Linked DNA regions of Pararoseomonas sp. SCSIO 73927. The protein of the gene in region 1 interacts with the protein of each later gene in a pairwise test. Links are inferred from orthologs where the notes say so. Each region holds a gene or a part of one and is shown in the gene's direction. Other genes may lie near its edges.

What was found.
Region 2: the proteins of pheT (region 1) and secD interact in binary tests that used the Escherichia coli proteins (3 or more experiments, as listed by UniProt). The link is inferred for Pararoseomonas sp. SCSIO 73927 from one-to-one orthologs.

Annotation. Positions count from the first base shown.
Region 1 is NZ_CP146232.1:4,730,018-4,733,425, forward strand. The notes cover bases 1-3,097. They hold pheT (phenylalanine--tRNA ligase subunit beta), read left to right. Parts: upstream 1-349; coding sequence 350-2,845; downstream 2,846-3,097. Other genes in these bases: pheS (phenylalanine--tRNA ligase subunit alpha), read left to right, coding at 1-343; VQH23_RS22360 (peroxidase-related enzyme), read left to right, coding at 2,904-3,097. Outside these bases: more of VQH23_RS22360, read left to right, coding at 3,098-3,408.
Region 2 is NZ_CP146232.1:3,424,667-3,427,893, reverse strand. What follows is about bases 8-2,923. They hold secD (protein translocase subunit SecD), read left to right. Parts: upstream 8-619; coding sequence 620-2,227; downstream 2,228-2,923. Other genes in these bases: secF (protein translocase subunit SecF), read left to right, coding at 2,243-2,923; VQH23_RS16010 (Gfo/Idh/MocA family oxidoreductase), read right to left, coding at 8-485. In the rest of the region: more of VQH23_RS16010, read right to left, coding at 1-7; more of secF, read left to right, coding at 2,924-3,227. UniProt on the Escherichia coli protein: Part of the Sec protein translocase complex. Interacts with the SecYEG preprotein conducting channel. SecDF uses the proton motive force (PMF) to complete protein translocation after the ATP-dependent function of SecA.

The DNA of each region.
Region 1 (3,408 bases):
CATCGCCGACCTGCCCGTGCGCTTCCGCAGCAGCTACTTCCCCTTCACCGAGCCCTCCATGGAAGTGGATATCGGCTGGAGCCGGAAGACGGGCGAGCTCGGCAGCGGGGGCGACTGGCTGGAGATCCTGGGCAGCGGCATGGTCCACCCGAAGGTGCTGGCCAATGTCGGGCTGGACCCGCGCGTGTGGCAGGGCTTCGCCTTCGGCATGGGGATCGAGCGCATCACCATGCTGAAGCACGGCATCCCCGACCTGCGGCCCTTCTACGAGGCCGACCTGCGCTGGCTGCGGCACTACGCCACAAGCCCGCTCTCCCCCTTCACCCTGCACGACGCGGCGTAAGAGACGATGAAGTTCACCCTCTCCTGGCTGCGCGACCATCTCGAGACCGAGGCGACGCTCGAGCAGATCCTCGCCACCCTCAACACCATCGGGCTCGAGGTGGAGGGCGTGGAGGACCGCGCCGCCGCCCTCGCCCCCTTCCGCATCGCCCATGTGGTGGAAGCCGAGCAGCACCCGAACGCCGATCGCCTGCGCGCGCTGAAGGTGGATGTCGGCGACGGCACCCTCCGCTCCGTCGTCTGCGGCGCGCCGAACGCGCGCGCTGGGATGAAGGGCGTGGCGGCGCTGCCGGGCGCCTTCGTGCCGGGCACGGGCATCACGCTGAAGCAGGGCGAGATCCGTGGCGTGAAGAGCGAGGCCATGATGCTCTCGACGCGGGAGATGGGCCTGGGCGAGGACCATGACGGCATCGTGGAACTGCCGGCGGACGCGCCCGTGGGCGCCTCCTACGCGGAATGGGCGGGGCTGGGCGATCCGGTGATCGAGATCAGCGTCACCCCGAACCGCGGCGACGCGCTGGCCGTGCGCGGCGTGGCGCGCGACCTCGCCGCGGCAGGCCTGGGCCAGCTGAAGGCGTTGGAATTCGAGGCGGTGGAGCCCGCCTACGACACGCCGCTGCACTGGACCATCGACGACCCCCGCGCCTGCATCCAGGTGCTCGGCCGGGCCGTGCGGGGCGTCACGAACGGCCCCTCGCCGAAATGGCTGCAAGACCGGCTGACGGCGATCGGGCTGCGGCCGATCAACGCGCTGGTGGACGTGACGAACTACTTCACCTTCGACCTCGGCCGCCCGCTGCACGTCTTCGACATGGCCAAGGTGCGCGGCACCACCCTGACCATGCGCCTGGGCCGCGAGGGCGACGAGTACCTGGCGCTGAACGGCAAGACCTACCGCCCGACGCCGGAGGACATCGTCATCACCGACGAGGCCGGGGTGGAGAGCCTCGCCGCCATCGTCGGCGGTGAGTCCACGGGCTGCGACGAGACCACGCGCGAGGTCTTCGTGGAGTGCGCGCTGTTCGACCCCGTGCGGATCGCCCTCACCGGCCGCCGGCACGGCGTGCACAGCGACGCGCGCGCGCGGAACGAGCGCGGGCTGGACCCGGCGGCGCAAGGCGCCATGCTGGACGCCGCCACGCGGATGATCATCGACCTCTGCGGCGGCGAGGCGAGCACAGTCTCGGAGGCGGGCGCGGAGCCCGCTTGGCAGCGCGAGGCGACGCTGCGCTACGACCGCATCGCGGGCCTGGGCGGTTCCGGCATCCCGGCCGAGGCGGCGGTGAACTCGCTGGAGCGGCTGGGGTTCTCGGTCGTCGCAAGGGACGCCGCCGAGGTGACGGTCGCCGTCCCCTCCTGGCGAAACGACATCGCCTCCTCCCGCTCCGCCTACCGCGCGGGCGGCACGGAGCTGACGCAGGAGCCGGGGATCGACCCCGCCCGCGCCCGCGCCGCCGCCGAGGGCGCGGAGGCGGTTGAGGCCGAGTGCGACCTGCTGGAGGAGGTGCTGCGGCTGGAGGGGCTGGACGCCATCCCCGCCGTGTCCTTGCCCGCCGAGGGCCGCCTGCCCCTCCCCTCCCTCACCCCGCGCCAGAGCCGGGCGGGGCTGGCCCGCCGCGTGCTGGCCGCCCGCGGCCTCGCCGAGGCGGTGACCTTCGGCTTCACCGCGCGCGGCGCCGCCGCCCTGTTCGGCGAGACGCCGGAGATGCTGCGGGTGGAGAACCCGATCGCGGCGGACCTGGACCAGATGCGGCCGACGCCGGTCGCCACCCTGCTGCAGGCCGCCGGGCGCAACGCGGCGCGCGGCTACGCGGACGTCTCGCTCTTTGAGATCGGTGCCTCCTACGCCGCGCCCACGCCGGAAGGGCAGCTCGCCACCGCGGCCGGGGTGCGGCTGGGCGGCACGCCGCGCCACTGGGAGGCCAAGCCGCGCCACTTCGACGCGCTGGACGCCAAGGGCGATGCTCTGGCGGTGCTCCTGGCGCTCGGCCTGTCTCCGGCCGCGCTGACGGTCACCACGGACGCGCCGGGCTACTACCACCCCGGCCGCTCCGGCGTGCTGCGGAGCGGCCCGAAGCTGCCGCTCGCGCGCTTCGGGGAGCTGCACCCGCGCGTTCTCTCCACCCTCGGCATCGACGGGCCGGCGGTCGCCTTCGAGGTGCTGCTGGATTCCATCCCCGAGCCGAAGCGGCGGAAGAAGGCTGCGCCGGACTTGGCCGCCTTCCAGCCCGTGCGGCGCGACCTGGCCTTCCTCGTGGACGAGGCGGTGGGGGCGGACGCCCTTCTGCGCGCGGCCCGCAACGCGGAGAAGGCGCTTGTGGCCGATGTCTCGCTCTTCGACCGCTACGCCGGGGACCGGCTGCCCGAGGGCAAGGTCTCGCTGGCGCTGGAGGTGGTGCTGCAGCCGCGCGAGCGGACGATGACGGATGCGGAGATCGAGGCGGTGATCGCCAAGGTCGTCGCGGCCGTGACCAAGGCCACAGGCGCCGCGCTGCGGGGTTGATCCCGGCGTGATACGCTTCCTGGGCGCCGTGCGAGGCGCCCAGGAAACGGAAACGCCGATGCCGAACGATGCCGCCCGCCCCTTCCGCTACCCCGTGCCCGAGCTGGCGGAGCTGCCGGACGACATCCGGGAGAAGATCCTGGCGGTGCAGGAGAAGGCGGGCTTCGTGCCCAACGTCTTCCTGCTGCTCGCACGCCGCCCGGCAGAGTTCCGCGCCTTCGTCGCCTACCACGACGCGCTGATGGAGAAGCGCGAGGGGCTGACGATCGCCGAGCGCGAGATGATCGTCGTCGCCGTCTCCGCCGCCCATTCCTGCCAGTACTGCGTGGTGGCGCACGGGGCGATCCTGCGCGTGCGGGCGAAGGACCCGCTGATCGCGGACCTCGTCGCCACCAACTACCGCAAGGCCGGGCTCCCGCCGCGCCATCGCGCAATGCTGGACTACGCGCTGAAGGTCGGCACGCAGTCCCACCTGGTGGGCGACGCCGACCACGCCGCGCTGGCGGAGGCCGGCTTCACCGAGGACGAGGCCTGGGACATTGGGGCCATTGCCGCCTTTTTCT
Region 2 (3,227 bases), 1.3 Mb from region 1 along the record:
ACGGAGACGTCGAGGCTGCGCGGACGGAAGGGGGCGATGCGGATCGCCTCCATGTAGAGCGGTCGGCCGACGCGGGCGGCCAGCCCGCCCTCTGCCCGAAGCGCCCGCATCCCGCCGGAAAAGCGCTCCAACTGCCCGACCTGCAGCACCACTCCCTTGGCCCGGGCCAGGGCGACAAGGTCGTCCGCCTGCTCCAGCGTCGCGGCGATGGGCTTTTCGACCAGCACATGCTTGCCTGCGGAAAGGGCAGCATGGGCCAGGCCGTGGTGAAAGGCGGTGGGGGCGGCGACGATCACGGCATCGGCGGCGGCGATCACGGCCTCGGCCGAGAGGGCGGGGCAGCCCGCCTCCCCGGCCACCAGGGCGGCGCGGGCCGGATCGGCGTCGTGCAGGCCGATCAGGTCGAACCGGGGCGCCTTGGCGGCCTTCAGCGCGTGGAACCGGCCGAAATGCCCGGCGCCGAGGATGCCCAACCGAAGACGCATGCCGCTAATCCCTTCGAAACCGCGCGCGCTGTAGCAAAACCTCGCAAGGGTTGCATCGGGGGCGGCCGGGCCGCATCTTCCGGCCCTATTTCCCGGGCATGACGCCGGTTAACTCACGGGGGGCCGAACAGGCCATGCTGTACTTCGCGCGGTGGAAAGTCGCCGCGATCCTGGGCGTCATCGCCCTGGGCCTGCTTCTCTGCGTCCCGAATCTCGTCCCGCGCTCGGCCCTGCCATCCTGGGCGGCGCGGCAGATCTCCCTCGGCCTCGACCTGCGCGGCGGCTCCTACCTCTTGCTAGAGGTGGACATGAACGCGGTGGTGCGGGAACGGGTGGAGAGCCTGGTGGACGGCGCCAGGACCCGGCTGCGCACCGCCAATGTCGGCTACATGAACCTGGCGGGGGACCCGAACAACCGCCACCTGTCCTTCCGCGTGCGCGACGCGGCCCAAGTGGACGCCGCCGCTGCCGCGATCCGGGAGCTGTCCAACCCCATCCCCGTCCGCGGCTCCCCCACCGGCGCGACCGAGCCGGACATCGCCGTGACGACCGCGCCGGACGGCACGGTGACCGCCGCCCTGTCCGACGCCGCCCTGGTGGCGCGCGCCGGGGGCGCGGTGGAGCAGTCCATCGAGATCGTGCGGCGCCGCATCGACGAGACCGGCGTCGCCGAGGCGCTGATCGCGCGCCAGGGGCAGAGCCGCATCCTCGTGCAGCTCCCCGGCGTGGAGGATCCCAACCGCATCAAGGACCTGCTGGGCCGCACCGCCCGCATGACCTTCCACCTGCTGGACGAGAACGCGAACCCGCAGGGCACCGGCGCCCCGCCGCCCGGCGTGCAGTTTCTCCAGGGCGAGACGCGGCAGGGCGGCCTGCCGGAGCGCTACGCGGTACGCCGCCGCGTGGAGGTGGACGGCGCCAACCTCTCCGATGCCCGCGCCGGCCAGGACAGCCGCAACGGCGAGTGGGTGGTGAATTTCACCTTCGATTCTGTCGGCACCCGCCGCTTCGCGGAGGTGACGCGCCAGAACGTGGGCCGGCCCTTCGCCATCGTGCTGGACGACAAGGTGATCACCGCCCCGGTGATCCGGGAGCCGATCATCGGCGGCAGCGGCCAGATCAGCGGCAGCTTCAACGCCCGCACCGCCAACGACGTGGCCGTGCTGCTGCGCGCCGGCGCCCTGCCCGCCCCGCTGACGGTGGTGGAGGAGCGGACGGTGGGGCCGGAGCTGGGGGCGGACGCCATCCGGGCGGGCGTGATCTCGCTCCTCGCGGGCGCGGCCTTTGTCTTCCTCTACATGGGCTTCGCCTACGGGCTGCTCGGCTGGTTCGCCAATGTCGCGCTGCTCGTGAACATCCTGCTGATGATCGCGGCGCTGTCCCTGCTGCAGGCCACGCTGACCCTGCCGGGCATTGCCGGCATCGTGCTCACGCTCGGCACCGCGCTGGACGCCAACATCCTGATCAACGAGCGCATCCGCGAGGAGACGAAGGCCGGGCGAACGCCGATCCAGGCGCTGGAGCTGGGCTTCACCAAGGCGTCCGGCACCATCATGGACAGCAACCTGACGAACCTCATCGCCATGGTCTGCCTCTACGCCTTCGGCTCCGGCCCAGTGAAGGGCTTCGCCGTCACGGTCGCCATCGGCACGGTGGTGCAGATGTGGACGGCCACCACCCTCGTCCGCCTGCTCGTCTCCTGGTGGTACCGCGCGCGCCGCCCGCGCGAGCTGCCGGTCTGAGAGGGGAATACGCACATGCTCGGCTTCTACCGCCCCCTTTTCCGGCTCGTTCCCGACAACACCAAGATCCAGTTCATGAAGGGCCGGGTCGCGGGGCTCGTCGTCTCCGCGATCCTCTCCATCGGCTCCGTTATCCTCGCCATCCATCCCGGGCTCGAGCAGGGGATCGACTTCAAGGGCGGGATCACGATGGAGGCCCGCACGCCCGGGCCGGCCGATCTCGGCCGGCTGCGCGCGGCCGTCTCCGGCCTGAACGTCGGCGATGTCGGGCTGCAGCAGTTCGGCGATGCCGACACCGTCCTCATCCGCCTGCCCGTCCAGGGCGAGGAGGCGGCGACGCAGCAGGCCGTCTCCCGCGTCCGCGGGGCGCTGGAGGGGGCGGCGCCCGGCACGCGCATCCTGCGGACGGAGGCGGTGGGCAACCGCGTCTCGGACGAGCTCTTCACGGGCGGGCTGATCGCGCTCGCCATCTCGCTCGGCGCGATGCTGATCTACATCTGGGTGCGCTTCGAGTGGCAGTTCGCCATCGGCGCCATCGTCACGCTGATCCTGGACACCACGAAGGTGGTGGGCTTCCTCGCCGTCACGCGGCTGGAGTTCAACCTGACGACGATCGCGGCGATCCTGACGATCATCGGCTTCTCCGCGAACGACAAGGTCGTGGTCTACGACCGGATGCGCGAGAACCTCCGCAAGTTCAAGACGATGCCGCTGCGGGAGCTGATTGACCGCTCGATCAACGAGACGCTGAACCGCACGCTCGGCACCTCCATGACGCTGTTCCTCTCGGCGCTGCCGCTCGCCCTCTTCGGCGGCGACACGCTGTCGGGCTTCGCCTGGACCATGCTGTTCGGCATCGTCGTCTCCGCCTCCTCCTCCATCTTCATCGCGGCACCGATCCTCCTTTTCCTAGGGGAGAACCGGCTGCGGCGGGGGACGGAGGCGCCGAAGGTCGCGGCACCCCGGCCACCCAATGCGGCGAAGGCTGCGGCAGCCACGC